4 regions of the Streptomyces sp. NPDC031274 genome follow, and region 2 is predicted to be linked to each of the others. Evidence: riboswitches for the same ligand, from Rfam matches in the RefSeq annotation. Region 2 holds a riboswitch; each other region holds the start of a gene.
The links. A riboswitch is a leader RNA that binds a small molecule or an ion and turns the genes downstream of it on or off. The one in region 2 is predicted to bind cyclic di-AMP.

Region 1: linked by a shared signal. The riboswitch ahead of ACZ5CR_RS37170 (C40 family peptidase) and the one ahead of ACZ5CR_RS42445 (M23 family metallopeptidase) in region 2 are both predicted to bind cyclic di-AMP.
Region 3: linked by a shared signal. The riboswitch ahead of ACZ5CR_RS28165 (transglycosylase family protein) and the one ahead of ACZ5CR_RS42445 (M23 family metallopeptidase) in region 2 are both predicted to bind cyclic di-AMP.
Region 4: linked by a shared signal. The riboswitch ahead of ACZ5CR_RS02435 (M23 family metallopeptidase) and the one ahead of ACZ5CR_RS42445 (M23 family metallopeptidase) in region 2 are both predicted to bind cyclic di-AMP.

What each region holds. Positions count from the first base shown of each region.
Region 1 covers NZ_JBVIHP010000032.1:42,133-46,336, reverse strand. Annotated here, with positions in the region: gene ACZ5CR_RS37175 (hypothetical protein) at 128-481, shown strand; gene ACZ5CR_RS37170 (C40 family peptidase) at 559-1,773, opposite strand; cyclic di-AMP (ydaO/yuaA leader) riboswitch at 1,782-1,938, opposite strand; gene ACZ5CR_RS37165 (ATP-dependent DNA helicase) at 2,196-4,204, shown strand, end outside.
Region 2 covers NZ_JBVIHP010000049.1:6,822-11,025, forward strand. Annotated here, with positions in the region: gene ACZ5CR_RS42435 (MFS transporter) at 1-459, shown strand, start outside; gene ACZ5CR_RS42440 (PP2C family protein-serine/threonine phosphatase) at 629-1,951, shown strand; cyclic di-AMP (ydaO/yuaA leader) riboswitch at 2,277-2,423, shown strand; gene ACZ5CR_RS42445 (M23 family metallopeptidase) at 2,435-3,526, shown strand; partial or broken gene ACZ5CR_RS42450 (aldo/keto reductase) at 3,750-4,204, shown strand, end outside.
Region 3 covers NZ_JBVIHP010000019.1:73,248-77,451, forward strand. Annotated here, with positions in the region: gene ACZ5CR_RS28155 (cytochrome P450 family protein) at 1-676, shown strand, start outside; gene ACZ5CR_RS28160 (transglycosylase family protein) at 813-1,847, shown strand; cyclic di-AMP (ydaO/yuaA leader) riboswitch at 2,029-2,221, shown strand; gene ACZ5CR_RS28165 (transglycosylase family protein) at 2,225-2,944, shown strand; gene eno (phosphopyruvate hydratase) at 3,237-4,204, shown strand, end outside.
Region 4 covers NZ_JBVIHP010000001.1:531,179-535,382, reverse strand. Annotated here, with positions in the region: gene ACZ5CR_RS02445 (M16 family metallopeptidase) at 1-101, shown strand, start outside; gene ACZ5CR_RS02440 (M16 family metallopeptidase) at 98-1,483, shown strand; cyclic di-AMP (ydaO/yuaA leader) riboswitch at 1,680-1,843, shown strand; gene ACZ5CR_RS02435 (M23 family metallopeptidase) at 1,856-2,659, shown strand; gene ACZ5CR_RS02430 (GntR family transcriptional regulator) at 2,907-3,611, shown strand; gene ACZ5CR_RS02425 (HPr family phosphocarrier protein) at 3,786-4,067, opposite strand.

The sequences.
Region 1 (4,204 bases), on a different contig from region 2:
CCGGTGACCGAATGTGGCTGTGCGGTCCACCGGACCGAGCGCCCTTCCCGTAGGCGTGTGTCCGATGCGGCGCTTGGGGCCCACCTGGCTACGGAGTGGTGATATGGCCCCGGCTAGGCTCCGGCTCATGGACGTTCTCACCCACCTCTTCGTCGGCCTGCACATCATCGGCATCGCCTCCCTCCTGGGTGGCTTCCTCACTCAGATGAAGCAGATGGGCGAGGGCACGGCCCGCTTCAACCCGGCGATGCTGCACGGCGCGCTGACGATGCTGGTCACGGGCGTCGTCCTGGTGGGTCTCAACCAGGCGGACGACAACCCGGTCAACAACCTCAAGATCGGCATCAAGATGGCCGTGCTGATCGTGATCCTCGCGCTGGTCTACGTGAAGCGGGACGAGGAGAAGGTGGACAAGGGGATGTTCGGCGCCGTCGGTCTTCTGACCGTCGCGAACATCTTCATCGCGGTGCTGTGGACCTGATCCCGCCCCCCCACTCACGGAAAACGGCCCTCCACGCGCGCGTGGAGGGCCGTTTTCTCGTGTGACGGTCGTGAGGGTTACGCGGGCCGTACCACGCTGTGGATCGGCATGTAGTAGATCGACTCGGTGCGGACGTTCGCACCCGGCTTCGGGGCGTGGATCATCTTGCCGTTGCCGATGTAGATACCTACGTGGCTGATGTCGTCGTAGAAGAAGACCAGGTCGCCGGGCTTGGCGTCGGCGGTCTTCACGGTCGTGCCGACCTTGACCTGGTCCCAGGTCGTGCGCGGCAGGGAGATCCCCGCGGCCTTCCACGCGTCCTGGGTGAGCCCGGAGCAGTCGTAGGAGTCGGGTCCTGTGGCGCCCCACACGTACGGCTTGCCGATCTGTGCCTCGGCGAAGTCGATGACCTTCGCGGCCTTCGCCGCGTACCCGCTGTCCGTGTTGCCGGAGCCGGAGCCGGAGCCCGAACCCGCGTCCGAACCGGAACCGGAACCGGAACCGGAGCCGGTGTCCGGGGTCTCCTTGTTCTTCTCGCGCTCCTTCGCCGCGGCCTCTTCCGCCGCCTTGCGCTTGGCCTCCGCCTCGGCCTCCTGCTTGCGGGCCAGCTCGGCGGCCTTGCGCTTGGCCGCTTCTTCCTTCTTCTTCTCGATCGCCGCGAGCCGCGCCTTCTCCTCGGCCGTCAGCTTCGAGAGCATCGTGCGCGCCTGGCCCAGCTTCTTCTGGACGGTCCGCTTGCTCGCCTTGAGGTCGTCCCGCGAGTCGCTCAGCGTCTGAAGGCTCTTGGCGGCCTTCGTGCGCTGCTTCGTCGCCGCGGCCTGCTTCGTCTGGTAGTCGTCGACCGCCTTCTTCTGGCGCGCGGTCAGGCGGTCCGACAGATGGTTCTGGTCGAAGTACCCCTGCGGGTCGTCGGCGAGCATCATCGTGGCGGTCTCGGAGACGGCGCCGGTGCGGTACTGCGCCGCGGCGAACGCGCCCAGCTCCTGGCGGGCCTCGTTCAGCTTGTCGGTGCGCTGGGCCACGTCGTCGAGAAGGGTGTCGACCTTCTTGCGCTGCGTGTCCGTGCGCTCCTTGGCCGAGTTGTACTTCTGTGTGGCCACGCCCGCCTGATGGTAGAGGTCGTCGACCTTCTTCTGGACCTCTTCGAGGCTGGGCTTCTGCGGTGCGGACGGTGCCGCCTGCGCGCTCTGTGACAGCAGGGCCACGGAGGTGAGGGCGGCCGTCGTGATGCCGATGGCGGGGGTGACGCGTAGGCCGGCCATGCGGGTCCGCGGCTTGCGGTGCGACGCCAAGGGAGGCGACTCCTTCCGTAGACCGCCTACCGGGTTAGCTGTCGGGTTCGGGCGGGTGGTTCCGGAAGGTTGCCCTACAGTCCCGTACTTCGTACGGGACCGATTCACCCCAAGTTCATCGTGGGTCCCCGGCTCCGAGGAGATCGAACTCGGCGGAGGCCACCCGTTCCCGGCGGGGTTCGCCGGTGGGAGTACGAGCAGCCCACGCAGCACGCTAGCCAACTCGTGTGGCTCGTGTGAAGGTTGATGTTCGATATGCCCGATACATTTTCGTGACTTTACGAAGCTCTTGATGCGGACACGCCATGCGGTGGCGGAGGGTGATCGGGCGTGGGCAGGGCGTAGACGAGTGGACGTTCGTGAGTGGACGTGGCCGGAACCCGGAGCGGGTTGTCAGTGGGGCCGCCTAGACTCGGGAGGCGATGAGCAGCCTCTTTGATGACAGCTTCCTGGCGGACCTCAAGCCCTCGCGGGCTTCGGAGGAAGAGCCCCCGCCGCCGCCCGAGGACAGTGCTCCGGAGTCCGTTCCGGATGATCTGTTCGACGGGAAGTTCGACGCGCCCGCACCCCGGGACGCGCACTACCGCGACGGCGCCCCGCGCCCCGTGCTCGACCCGGCAGCCCTGCTCGACGGTCTTAACGAGAACCAGCGCGCGGCAGTCGTGCACGCGGACACCCCGCTGCTCATCGTCGCGGGCGCGGGCTCCGGCAAGACCCGGGTCCTCACGCACCGCATCGCGTATCTCCTGGCCGAGCGGCACGTGCACCCGGGGCAGATCCTGGCGATCACGTTCACGAACAAGGCCGCGGGCGAGATGAAGGAGCGCGTCGAGCAGCTCGTCGGGCCGCGGGCCAACGCGATGTGGGTGTCGACCTTCCACAGCGCGTGCGTGCGCATACTGCGCCGCGAGTCGAAGACGATCGGTTTCACCTCCTCCTTCTCGATCTACGATGCCGCCGACTCCAAGCGCCTGATGGCCCTGGTCTGCCGTGACCTGGACATCGACCCGAAGAAGTTCCCGCCGAAGTCCTTCAGCGCCAAGATCTCGAACCTGAAGAACGAACTGATCGACGAGGAGACCTTCGCAGGACAGGCCGCCGACGGCTTCGAGAAGACGCTCGCCCAGGCATACGCGATGTACCAGTCGCGGCTGCGCGAGGCGAACGCCCTCGACTTCGACGACCTGATCATGACGACGGTCAACATGTTCCGCGCGTTCCCGGACGTCGCCGAGCACTACCGCCGCCGCTTCCGGCACGTGATGGTCGACGAGTACCAGGACACCAACCACGCCCAGTACGCCCTCGTGCGCGAGCTGGTCGGCCCCTCCGGAGGCGAGGGGGACGACCCCGCCGAGCTGTGCGTCGTGGGTGACGCGGACCAGTCGATCTACGCCTTCCGCGGCGCCACGATCCGCAACATCCTCCAGTTCGAGGAGGACTACCCGAACGCGACGACGATCCTCCTGGAGCAGAACTACCGCTCCTCGCAGACGATCCTCACCGCGGCCAACGCCGTCATCGAACGCAACGAAAGCCGCCGCCCCAAGAACCTGTGGACCAACGCGGGCGCGGGCGCGGGCATCACCGGCTATGTCGCCGACACCGAGCACGACGAGGCGCAGTTCGTCGCCGACGAGATCGACCGGCTCACCGACGCGGGCGACGCGAAGGCGGGCGACGTCGCGATCTTCTACCGGACGAACGCGCAGTCCCGTGTCTTCGAAGAGATCTTCATCCGCGTAGGCCTGCCCTACAAGGTCGTCGGAGGCGTCCGCTTCTACGAGCGCAAGGAGGTCCGGGACGTCCTCGCGTATCTGCGGGTGCTCGCCAACCCGGAGGACTCCGTACCGCTGCGGCGCATTCTCAACGTACCCAAGAGGGGTATCGGCGACCGCGCTGAGGCGATGATCGACGCGCTCTCGCAGCGCGAGAAGATCTCCTTCCCGCAGGCGCTGCAGCGCGTCGACGAGGCGTACGGAATGGCGGCCCGCTCGGCGAACGCCGTCAAGCGTTTCAACGTGCTGATGGAGGAACTGCGGACCATCGTCGAGTCCGGCGCGGGCCCCGCCGTCGTCCTGGAGGCCGTACTCGAACGGACCGGGTATCTCGCCGAGTTGCAGGCCTCGACCGACCCGCAGGACGAGACGCGCATCGAGAACCTCCAGGAACTCGCCGCCGTGGCACTTGAGTTCGAACACGACAGCGGTGGCGGCAGCGAGGACGGCGAAAACGGCGAGGACGGCGAAGGGCAGACCGAAGGGGCGGCCGAGGGCGAGACTGAGGACGGAACCGGCGGTGGAGAGGAAGACGCGGGCGCGGGCACAAGCGTTTCGGGCACGCTCTCCGCGTTCCTCGAGCGGGTCGCGCTCGTCGCCGACTCGGACCAGATTCCCGACGAGGAGGACGACGGCTCCGGAGTCATCACGCT
Region 2 (4,204 bases):
TCGGGGCTCGTCGCGCTGGTCGGGCAGCTGAGGATCACGGACCTGTGCCGACGTACGTGGACGCGGGAGCAGTGTCTGGTCGCGGGGCTCGGGCTCCTCGGGGCGTCGTTCCTGCCGCCCGCGCTCGGCGGATCGGGGTACGTCGGGGTCGCGGGGCTGCTGGTGTGCGCGGCGGGGCTCGCGGGGGCGACGGCCGTGCTCTACCCGTTCGAGATGGAGACGGTCGTCGCGCTGTCCGGCGACCGGTGGGTGGCCACGCACTACGGCCTCTACAACACGGTGTGCGGCATCGGCATCACCGCGGGGAACCTCGCGACCGGCACGCTCCTCGGCGTCACCCGGTCCGCGCCCGCTGTGCTGTGGCTCGGCCTCGCGGCTCTGGGCGCCACCTGCGCGCTCGCCCTGCGCGGCCTCTCCCGGACGGGCCGCCTCGCCCCGCAGCCGGTCGGGGCGCCCTGACCCGGGCTAACCCGGTCGGCCCAACACAGGTCGCCCCGCGCCGTCGCTCCGGGAACCCTGGACGAGGACGAGCGCGGTCATGGATCTGGTCCTGGCCGCGGGATTCGGCAGGAGAAGACCGGTGGGGCAGCGAGGAGGAAGCGGCGGCCGAGGGGAGGGGGCGGCGGGCATGGGGTCGGGAGAGCGTGCGAGTGCGGGCGCGGGTGGCGGGAAGCGTGCGGGCGCGAGCGGCGGGAAGCGTGCGGGCGCGGGTGGCGGGAAGCGTGCCGACGGCAAGTCCGCGAGTCGAGGTCCAGGCAGTCGGGGCCCCGGCAGTCAGGGTCCAGGCAGTCGAGGTCTTGGCAGCAGAGGTCCCGGCAAGCGGCCGCGCGGGGCTTCCGGCAAGAGCCCCACCGTCCGGCACGAACGGGCGTTCGTACGGGCGCTTCCGCTGCTGCTCATCGTCGCTGGGATCGTCTACGACACCGTGACCCCGCCCCAATTCACCGCCGCGCCCCTCTTCACCGCCGCCCCGCTCATCGCCGCGCCCTTCTACTCGCTGCTCAGCACCACCGTCATCGGCCTCTGTGCCTCCGTCGCCGTGCTCGGCCTGCACTTCAGGGCCAACACAGGCTCCGACGTCGATGCCGTCACCGAGGTGTTCACCGTGGTGACCGTCGCCGTGCTCGCCGTCCTCATCAACCGCGTCGTGCGCCGCGGCGACGAACAGCTGGCCTCCGCCCGCTCCATCGCCGAGGCCGCCCAGCGTGCCGTACTGCCGCAGCCGGATCCCCGGATCGGCGGGCTCGATGTCGCGGCGCGGTACGAGGCAGCGGAGGCCGACGCGTTCATCGGGGGTGATCTGTACGCCGTTCAGGACACCCCGCACGGCGTACGCGTCATCGTCGGCGACGTACGGGGCAAGGGCATGGGCGCGGTGGCGGCCGTCGCCGTCGTCATCGGGGCGTTCCGGGAGGCCGCCGAGCAGGAGAGCACGCTGGAGGCGGTGGCGCAGCGCCTGGAGCGTGCGCTCGCGCGTGAGGGCACGCGGCGCGACGGGCTCGACGACTTCGAGGGGTTCACCACCGCCATCCTCGCGGAGATCCCGCACAGCGACGGTCTCGTACGTCTCATCAATCGTGGGCACCCGGGGCCGCTGCTCCTGCGCGGCGACGGGCGGCTGTGTGTCCTGTCGGCGACCGAGCCCGCGCTGCCGCTCGGGATGGGCGAACTGGGCGCCTGGCCGGACCGCGCGGACGAGACGGAGTTCCCGCCGGGGGCGATGCTCCTGCTCCACACCGACGGGCTCTCCGAGGCGCGTGACAGCCGGGGCGAGTTCTACGATCCTGCCGCCCGGCTCGGCGGCCGGATCTTCCCGGGACCCAATGGCCCGGACACGCTCCTCGCCACGCTGACCGAGGAAGTGCGGCGGCACACCGGGGGCGGGACGACCGACGACATGGCGCTGCTCGCGGTGCGGCGGCCGTTGGTGACGGGTGACGGTGACGGGTGACGGCGACGGGTGACGCCAGAACCGATGCCACAGGGACCGATGCCGCAGGAACCGATGCCACGGGGACCAATGCCACAGGGACCGATGTCACAGGCCGTGACTGAAGGACACCGCTCCGCATAACAACTGACGTACCGTCAAGGGGATGTGAAGCTCCGGTGTGTGAAGAAGTGGGGTCAACTCGCCCCGTTCCTACCCCCGGTGTCCCGGTAAGTACTGGCCAGATCCGTTAACGATCAACTGGAACAGCTTGGAATACGACCCCGCTGTCTATTAACGTTCGATAACGCAGCGCGGTCGTCCCAACCGACACTCGAGTCGGCTCCGCGCGCACGCGCCTAATCCCGCAAGGGAGCCGGGGAACCACTAATTGGGGTGAATCGGTCATCTGTGCATCCGTGCCAGATGCTCGTAGGAGACCTTCCTGCTCCGAACCCGTCAGCTAACCCGGTAGGCGAGAAGGAAGGAAAGGAGTGCGCCCCGGTGGCGTCCAACCGCCCTGCCCCCCAAGGCACTTATGTACCGAATGATGACGATTTCGGCGGGTACGACGACAATTCCTGGGAGGAATGGAATCCCACCGAGGAGTCCGTCCGCCCGGTCCGCGGCAGGCACCGCGTCCACAAGCGGGGCGGTGGCGGGCTCGCCCGCAGCTCCACGGTTCTCGGTGTAGGCGTCATCGCCGCCGTCGGCGCGGGCGGCATCGCCACCGCGCAGGGCGGCAAGCCCCCGGTCTCCATAGAGATGCCGGACCTCTCGGCCGTCACGGACTCGCTGCCGGAGGCCAAGTCGCTCCCGGGCGTGGGGTCCTTGATATCCGACGGCTCCGATTCCTCCGACTCCGCCGCCGCGGAGAACGGCGTCGCGGTGGCCGCCGCGCCGCTGAGCGCCGCCGGTCTCAGCACCACCGACGCCGAGCAGGGCTCCACGGACGCGGGCGAGGCGCTGCGGGCCCGCATCATGGAGCAGGCCGAGAACCAGCAGGACCAGGCGGACGACGCGGTCCAGAAGGCGGCCGAAGAAGCCGCCGTCAAGCAGGCAGCCGCACAGGCCGCCGCCAAGCAGACCGCGGCCGAGAAGAAGATCGCCGCCGAGAAGGCCGCCGCGAAGAAGAAGGCCGAGGCGGAGGCCAAGAAGAAGGCCGAGGCGGAGCGCCTGGCCAAGCTCGCGAAGAGCTACACACTGCCCGTCGGCTCGTACACGCTCACCGGCACCTTCGGTCAGCCCGGCTCCATGTGGTCCTCCGGCTACCACACGGGCCTGGACTTCGCGGCTCCGACGGGTACGCCGATCAAGGCCATCCACTCCGGCACCATCAAGGAGGCCGGCTGGGCGGGGGCGTACGGCTACCGCACGGTCCTGGAGCTCGACGACGGCACCGAGCTGTGGTTCTGCCACCAGTCGTCGATGAGCGTCAGCGTCGGTCAGAAGGTCACCACCGGCGAGGTCATCGGCCGCGTCGGCGCGACCGGCAACGTGACGGGGGCCCACCTCCACCTGGAGGTCCACCCGGGCGGCGACTCGACCGGGGTGGACCCGGCGGCGTGGCTGCGCGGCAAGGGCCAGTCGCTCTGATCGACCTGCTTTGATCCGGTCTCCGGTCGCTCTGACCGACCCGCTCCGATCTGGTCGCTCCGGTCCACCCGCTCTGATCCGGTCACTCTGAAGCAGCCTCCGAACTCCGGCGGTCCTGGCGACAACCCCCCGACGTCAGGGCTGCCGGTTCGGCGCGCCCGCTCTTCTCCGGTCTGGTGCCGCTGTACGGAATGCGACGCTCTGTAAGGGCGTTGTCTTCCTCATGACTTCTCTCCGCAAGCTCGGCTCGTCCGACCTCGACGTCTTCCCGCTCGCCCTGGGCGGCAATGTCTTCGGCTGGACGGCAGACTAGGCGCAGTCCTTCTCCGTGCTCGACGCCTACACCGCCGCCGGCGGCAACTTCATCGACACCGCCGACGTCTACTCGGCCTGGGTGCCCGGCAACAAGGGCGGCGAGTCCGAGCACGTCATCGGCGACTGGCTCGCCGCACGCGGCAACCGTTCCGACGTCGTGCTCGCCACGAAGGTCGGCGCCCACCCCGATTTCAAGGGTCTGTCCGCGAACACCATCAAGTCCGGTGCCGAGGAGTCGCTGCGCCGCCTGCGCACGGACTACATCGACCTCTACTACACGCACTACGACGACCCGACCGTCTCCGTCGAGGAGATCATCGGCGCGCTCGACGACCTGGTGACGTCCGGCAAGGTCCGCGCCAT
Region 3 (4,204 bases), on a different contig from region 2:
GATCCACCGCAAGCGCCTCGAACCCGGCGACGACCTCATCTCGGGGCTCATCCGCGCCTCCGACCACGGCGAGCACCTCACGGAGAACGAGGCCGCCGCAATGGCCTTTATCTTGCTTTTCGCCGGTTTTGAGACGACCGTGAACCTCATCGGCAACGGCGCCTATGCCCTCCTCACCCACCCCGAACAGCGCGAGCGGCTCCAGGGCTCCCTCAGGGGCGGCGACACCGGTCTCCTGGACACCGGGCTCGAGGAGCTCCTGCGCTTCGACGGGCCCGTCGAACTCGCCACCTGGCGGTTCGCCACCGAGCGGCTGACCGTGGGAGGGGAGGACATTGCCGTCGGCGACCCCGTCCTCGTCGTCCTCGCCGCCGCCGACCGTGACCCGGAACGCTTCGACCGGCCGGACACGCTCGACCTCTCCCGCCGCGACAACCAACACCTCGGCTACGGCCATGGCATTCATTACTGTCTCGGCGCACCGCTCGCCCGGCTCGAAGGGCGGACCGCCCTCGCGACGCTTCTGCGGCGCCTCCCTGACCTGCGACTCGCGGCGGAACCTGACGATTTGAGATGGCGTGGCGGGCTCATCATGCGTGGACTCCGCACGCTGCCCGTGGAGTTCGCGCCCGCACAGCAGAGCAAATATCAGGCATCTGAAACGCCGTCCAGCTGACATGCCGTCAAGACTGTGACTTTCACGTGATCTCCGCTGCATCGACTTGTGACAAGCGTTCGACTCCCGCTACGTTCACCGACGACTCGGCATCCCGTGCCGCTGTCGTCGCTCCAGTCACGCGAAAGGCAACCGCATGCTCTCCGGCAATGGTCGTCACCGACGCCCCCGCCAGGCCCCGGCCCTGATCGTCGCGGCAGGAGTCGCAGGATCGGCCATCGCCATCCCGCTGCTCGGTGCCACCAGCGCGAGCGCGGCGGACGCCGCCACGTGGGACAAGCTCGCGGAGTGCGAGAGCGGCGGATCCTGGAGCGCGGACGCGGACAACGGGTACTACGGCGGGCTCCAGTTGTCGCAGCGGGTCTGGGAGGACCACGGCGGCCTCGACTTCGCGCCGAGCGCCGATCAGGCCAGCCGCTCGCAGCAGATATCCGTGGCCGAGAAGGTTCTCGACGACCAGGGGACCAAGGCCTGGCCGAGCTGCGCGCCGGTCGCCGGGCTCACTCAGGACGGCGCCGCCGCCGACGTCGACCCGGGCGCTCCGATCACGACGACGCCTTCCGACGAGTCGACGGAGTCGGCCGACCCCGGCGACTCGGATGACTCGGACGACTCGGATGAGCCGGGCGCGTCGCCGAGCGAGTCGGCCGACCCCTCGGACAGTGCCACGTCTTCGGACAAGTCCTCGGGCGAGTCCTCCAAGAAGCCTTCCGGTGAGTCTGGCAAGACCGATAAGGCCGATAAGACCGACAAGTCCGGCTCCGGCGACGAGGCGCGAGACAAGAATCACGACGAGTCGGGTGATTCGGGCGAGTCGGGTGATTCCGATGGCTCGGGCAAGTCCGGGCAGAGCGATGAGACTTCGCCGACCGCCACCCCCACCACCGGCGAGGGTGAAGGCCGCCACCGCGGCGACAGCGCGGACGGCAAGCAGCCCGGCGACGACTCCCGCGAGGGTTCGGGTCGGCACGCCTCCCGTGGCGACGAGCGTCAGCGGAACGGCTCGGACGGGACGTACACGGTCCGCTCCGGGGACAACCTCTGGGCCATCGCCGACGACCTCGACGTGAAGGGCGGGTGGACCGAGCTGTACGCGGAGAACGAGAAGGCCGTCGGCTCCGACCCCGACCTCATCCTTCCCGGTCAGAGCCTCGATTTGGGCGAAAAGTAGGGGAAGTTGGCGACTCGCTTTGCGCCTGATGTCTGGATTGGTGCAAGTGAGAGATGGGTCTCAGAAGCCCTGATCGTCTTTGGAAATCGACCGATCCCATGCCTACGGTCGTGACCGCTCGCCACAGCGGGCCCCGCCGGTCGGTACGCCGAGTCCTGCCAACGGCCGTTCGGGAACAGTCGTCGCGCAAGCGCCGTAGGCAGGAGCGGGGGAACCAAGGTTTCCGCCGGGCCCGGCCGTTCAGCATCGCGAGAGCGATGCGGAGGAACGGACGGGAACGGCTAGGGGTTAAGTCGCGCTCAAGGAAGCGCGGCCGGGCAACTTCATCGGCCCGAACCCGACAGCTCACCTCGCAGGCGTCGGTGAGGGGATCACTCATGCTGTTTTCCAGCAAGGGCAAGCACCGCCGCCCGTCCAAGGCCACCCGTGTCGCCACGCTCGCGGGCGTCACCGGTGTCGCGGTCGCAGCCCCGCTGATGGCGGCCGGCTCGGCCTCCGCGGCGACGAACTCCGAGTGGGACGCCGTCGCCCAGTGCGAGTCCGGCGGCAACTGGTCGATCAACACCGGCAACGGCTACACGGGCGGCCTGCAGTTCTCGTCGTCCACCTGGGCCGCGTACGGCGGTACGAAGTACGCGTCCAGCGCCGACCAGGCCTCCAAGGCCCAGCAGATAGAGATCGGCGAGAAGGTCCTCGCGGGCCAGGGCAAGGGCGCCTGGCCGAGCTGCGGCGTCGGCCTCTCGGGTGCCTCCAACGAGGGTGGCGGTGCGCAGGAGAGCGCCCCGCAGCAGACCCAGGAGCAGCCCAAGAACGAGCCCAGCGCCCAGACCGAGCAGCCGCAGCAGGCCGCTCCGAAGGCCGAGGCGCCGAAGACCGAGGCTCCGAAGACCGAGTCCAAGAAGACCGTCCAGACCCCGACCGGTAAGACGGTCAAGAAGGGTGACGGGGAGTACAAGGTCAAGAAGGGTGACACCCTCTCCAAGATCGCCGAGGCGAAGGACGTCAAGGGCGGCTGGCACAAGGTGTACAAGCTCAACGGCGACATCATCGACAACGCCGACATGATCTTCCCGGGTCAGCAGCTGCACCTCAGCTAGTTCTGGCGGGGCGCCTGCGGGGCTTGTCTTCCTCCGCGGGCGCTTCGTGCTCGCTTCGCGCAGTTCCCCGCGCCCCTTCGGGCGCTGCTCTCCCCGCCCCGGTGCGCGTATCCCCCGTACGCACCGGGGCGGGTTTCGTTGCCCTCCCTGCTTTGTTCCGTTCGGAAACATTTTGCTCTCGGTTTGTCCACCGGGCGGTCGCTCGGCTCGCTCTTGCCCGGGAGCCGGTTAGGCTCATGTCCGCGAGGCCAACGCCCCGCGTACCCGCGTCACATCCCAGAAGGAGATGCTCGTGCCGTCCATCGACGTCGTCGTAGCCCGGGAAATCCTGGACTCCCGAGGCAACCCCACGGTTGAGGTCGAGGTCGGCCTCGACGACGGCAGCACGGGTCGTGCCGCCGTTCCGTCCGGTGCGTCCACCGGTGCTTTCGAGGCCATCGAACTCCGTGACGGTGACCCCAACCGTTACCACGGCAAGGGCGTGGAGAAGGCCGTCCTCGCCGTCATCGAGCAGATCGGCCCGGAGCTCGTCGGGTACGACGCGACCGAGCAGCGCCTGATCGACCAGGCGATGTTCGACCTCGACGCCACCGACAACAAGGGCTCGCTCGGCGCCAACGCCATCCTCGGCGTCTCGCTCGCCGTCGCGCACGCCGCGTCGGAGGCCTCCGACCTGCCGCTCTTCCGCTACCTCGGCGGCCCGAACGCGCACCTGCTGCCCGTTCCGATGATGAACATCCTGAACGGCGGGTCGCACGCCGACTCGAACGTCGACATCCAGGAGTTCATGATCGCGCCGATCGGCGCCGAGTCGTTCTCCGAGGCCCTGCGCTGGGGCACCGAGGTCTACCACACGCTGAAGAAGGTCCTGAAGGACAAGGGCCTCGCCACCGGCCTGGGCGACGAGGGCGGCTTCGCCCCGAACCTGGACTCCAACCGCGCCGCGCTCGACCTCATCCTCGAGGCCATCAAGCAGGCCGGTTACGTCCCCGGTGAGCAGATCGCGCTCGCGCTCGACGTCGCCGCGTCCGAGTTCTACAAGGACGGCTCGTACGAGTTCGAGGGCAAGTCCCGCTCGGCCGCCGAGATGACCGAGTACTACGAGGAGCTCGTCGCCTCGTACCCGCTCGTCTCCATCGAGGACCCGCTGTTCGAGGACGACTGGGCCGGCTGGAACGTCATCACCGAGAAGCTCGGCGAGAAGGTCCAGCTCGTGGGCGACGACCTGTTCGTCACCAACCCGGAGCGCCTGGCCCGTGG
Region 4 (4,204 bases), on a different contig from region 2:
CCGACAACCGCGCGGTGCTCGTGTACGAGCCCACCGAGGGCTCAGCGGCCCCCGAAGGCGCCGAAGCCACCGACGAGGACGAAGAGGAGGCGGCGAAGTGACCGAGGCCGCGACGATGCAGTTCCACCCCCAGCCCCAGGCGGGCACCGCACGGCCGTGGGCCTTCCCCGCGCCCGAGCGCGCCACCCTGGACAACGGCCTCACCGTCCTGCGCTGCCACCGCCCCGGCCAGCAGGTCGTCGCCGTGGAGATCCACCTCGAGGCGCCGCTCGACGCCGAGCCCGCGGGCCTCGACGGCGTCGCCACGATCATGGCGAGGGCCTTCAACGAAGGCACCGACAAGCACTCCGCCGAGGACTTCGCCGCGGAACTCGACCGCTGCGGCGCCTCCATGGACGCGCACGCCGACCACCCCGGCGTGCGCGTCTCCCTCGAAGTCCCGGTCTCCCGCCTCCCGAAGGCGCTCGGCCTGCTCTCCGACGCCCTGCGCGCCCCCGCCTTCGCGGACAGCGAGATCGAACGCCTCGTACGCAACCGCCTGGACGAGATCCCGCACGAGGCCGCCAACCCGGCGCGCCGCGCCGCCAAGGAGCTCTCCCGGCAGCTGTTCCCCGCGACGTCGCGCATGTCGCGCCCCCGCCAGGGCACCGAGGAGACGGTCACGGCCATCGACTCGGCGGCGGTGCGTGCCTTCTACGAGAAGCACGTGCGTCCCGCCACGGCCACCGCGGTCGTCGTGGGCGACCTGACCGGCGTCGACCTGGACGCCGTCCTCGCCGACACCATCGGCGCCTGGACGGGCGGCACCGCCGAGCCGCGGCCGGTGCCCCCGGTGACCGCCGACGACACCGGGCGCGTCGTCATCGTGGACCGCCCCGGAGCCGTCCAGACGCAGCTGCTCATCGGCCGCGTGGGACCGGACCGGCACGACCGCGTCTGGCCCGCGCAGGTGCTCGGCACGTACTGCCTCGGCGGCACCCTCACCTCGCGACTCGACCGCGTCCTGCGCGAGGAGAAGGGATACACCTACGGCGTACGGTCGTTCGCCCAGGTCCTGCGCTCCGCCCCGGACGGCACGGGTGCCGCGATGCTGGCCATCAGCGGCTCGGTGGACACCGAGTCCACGGGACCGGCCCTCGACGACCTGTGGAAGGTGCTGCGCACCCTCGCCGCCGAGGGTCTGACGGACGCCGAGCGCGATGTCGCCGTGCAGAACCTGGTGGGCGTCGCCCCGCTCAAGTACGAGATGGCCGCGTCCGTCGCCGCCACCCTCGCCGATCAGGTCGAGCAGCACCTTCCGGACGACTTCCAGGCGCAGCTGTACCGCCAGTTGGCCGCGACCGGCACCGTGGAGGCCACCGCCGCCGTGGTGAGCGCCTTCCCCCAGGACCGCCTGGTGACGGTGCTCGTCGGTGACGCCGCGCAGATCGAGGAGCCCGTCAGGGCGCTCGGCATCGGTGAAGTGAGTGTGGTCACGAGCTGAGTGACAGTCAGGACATATCGGGACCCCAGTGGCTGGAATTTGCCACTGGGGTCCTCATATGTCCGAATTAGTATGGAGGTTACGTGTCTGCCCTGTGGCGTGCGCTACAAAAGCTCTGATCCGTTTGTCGTTTGAAAGCGCCCCGCTTAGCGTCGATCCGGCTGTTCGTCATGCAGTACGCCGCACCCGCGGCACCGGACAGTCATCGCCGAGTCCCCGTACGGCGCGAGCCAGGGGAGCCGGGGACCCACATGTCCCCTTGGGGTGAATCGGGAACCTTGCCGTGAGGCGAGGGACTCGTAGGAGACCTTCCTGCTCCGAACCCGTCAGCTAACCCGGTAGGCGAGAAGGAAGGAAAGGATCAGCCGCTACATGGCGTTCACCCGTGCCACCGGGAAGCACCGTCGCCCGAGCCGCATCACGCGTACGACCGCGAACGTGGCGGGCGTCGCCGCCCTCACCACCACTGGTGTCATAGGAGGCCTGGCCGCTCCGGCCCTTGCCGCCGACGACGCCGTGGCTCTCGAGCACACCGGCCTCACCCAGGCGATCTCCGTCGGCGACTCGCTCGCCGCCAGCGTCGACGCGCAGGCCGCCGCCCAGCAGCAGGCAGCCGACGACGCGGCAGCGGCCAAGAAGGCCGAAGAAGCCGCCAAGAAGAAGGCTGAAGAGGCCAAGCGCAAGGCCGAGGCCGAGGCGAAGGCCAAGGCCAAGAAGGAGCGCGAAGCCAAGGAGCGGGCCGCTCGCGAGGCCGAGCGCAAGCGCCTCAACAGCTACGTCTCCCCGATCACCGGCTCGTACGTCTCCACGGGCTACCAGACCGGCGGCGGCATGTGGTCCTCCGGCAGCCACACCGGCATCGACTTCCACGCCGCGTCCGGCACCTCGGTCCACGCGGTCGGCTCCGGCACCGTCGTCGAGGCAGGCTGGGGCGGCGCCTACGGCAACAACGTGGTCATCAAGATGAACGACGGCACGTACACCCAGTACGGCCACATGTCGTCCCTCGGCGTCACCGTCGGCCAGGCCGTCACCCCGGGCCAGCAGATCGGCCTCTCGGGCTCCACCGGCAACTCCAGCGGCCCGCACCTCCACTTCGAGGCCCGCACCGGCGAGGACTACGGCACGGACATCGACCCGATCGCGTACCTCCGCTCGCACGACGTCGGCGTCTGATCAACCGAAGGCTGATCCACCGCACGCTGATCCACCGAAAGCCCCGGCTCATCGAGAGCCGGGGCTTTCGCCGTACCGCCGTACCTGTACCCGCGCGTACCCGTACCCGTACCCGCGCCGATCGCCTTTGGCCAAAATATATCCATGGATTTCGGCCTGCCATCGGAAATTCGGCCGCTCTGCAATAGGGTCACTGAAAAGGCGTCGATCGACCGCGTTTCGCGGGGATTAAGGCGGAGGTCAGGTCATGCGCATTCCCGCGCACTCGGTATGCACGGCCATCCGGGACGACATCGTCTCCGGTGTCTACGAACGGGGTGGCCGGCTCACCGAGGAACTGCTCGCACGCCGCTATGGAGTCTCCCGCGTCCCCGTGCGCGAGGCCCTGCGCACCCTGGAGGCCGAGGGGTTCGTCGTCACGCGCAGGCACGCGGGCGCGTGCGTCGCGGAGCCCACCGAGCAGGAGGCGGCCGACCTCCTGGAGATACGCATGCTCCTGGAGCCGCTCGGCGCGGCCCGCGCCGCTCAGCGCCGCACGGAGGCGCACCTGAAGGTCCTGCGCGGCCTCGTCAGGCTCGGTCAGGAGCGTTCGAGGGGCGGTCAGAGCGACGACCTGCGCTCCCTGGGAGGCTGGTTCCACGAGACGCTCGCCCAGTCGTCCGGCAGCCCGGGCCTCACGGCGCTGCTCACCCAGCTCCGGCACAAGATCGCCTGGATGTACGTCGTCGAGACATCGGCCGCTCCCGCGGAGTCCTGGGCGGAGCACGCCGCGATCGTCGACGCGGTCGCCCGCGGGGACGCGGAACGGGCCAGGTCGCTCGCGGCGGCCCACGCGGAACGGGCGACGGCCGCGCACCGGCTGCGCTTTCCCCCGCAAGGTCATCGAATCGCGGGACGTGATCGTGTGAGGGATTCGCAACATGCCGTAAACACGGTGGGCCTCCGGCATTAACAGAGGCGCCGTATACAAAGAAGTGCTATTCGGCGGGGGATTATTTCGGCTGCCCGAATGCGGCACGTTCAGGGAATGCGGCTCTGATATTCGGTAGCTGGAAACAGAAGCGCCGAAGGGCCCGCCCCCTATTCAGGGCGGGCCCTTCGGCGTATGAGTACCAGTCTTTACTGGCTAGACGGTCTCGGGGAGCTCTTCGAGACCGTCCGCGACCAGCTTCGCCAGACGGTCGAGAGCGGCGTCCGCGCCCTCGGCGTCGGAGGCGAGCACGATCTCCTCGCCGCCCTGCGCGCCCAGACCGAGCACCGCGAGCATGGAGGCGGCGTTCACGGGGTTGCCGTCAGCCTTGGCGATCGTCACGGGGACGCCGGCGGCGGTGGCCGCGCGGACGAAGATGGAGGCGGGTCGGGCGTGAAGGCCCTCGGCCCAGCCGACGTTGACGCGGCGCTCAGCCATGTGTTGCTGCCCTTCCAGGTGTCTCACACTTGTCTAGACCAGTGTCTCATGCGATCACGCGTGCTCCGCCGGCCGTCGGCCCGTACGGTGCCGACCGACGTTCCCTGCTCCGTCGACCGTACGTCCTCGTGCCGCGG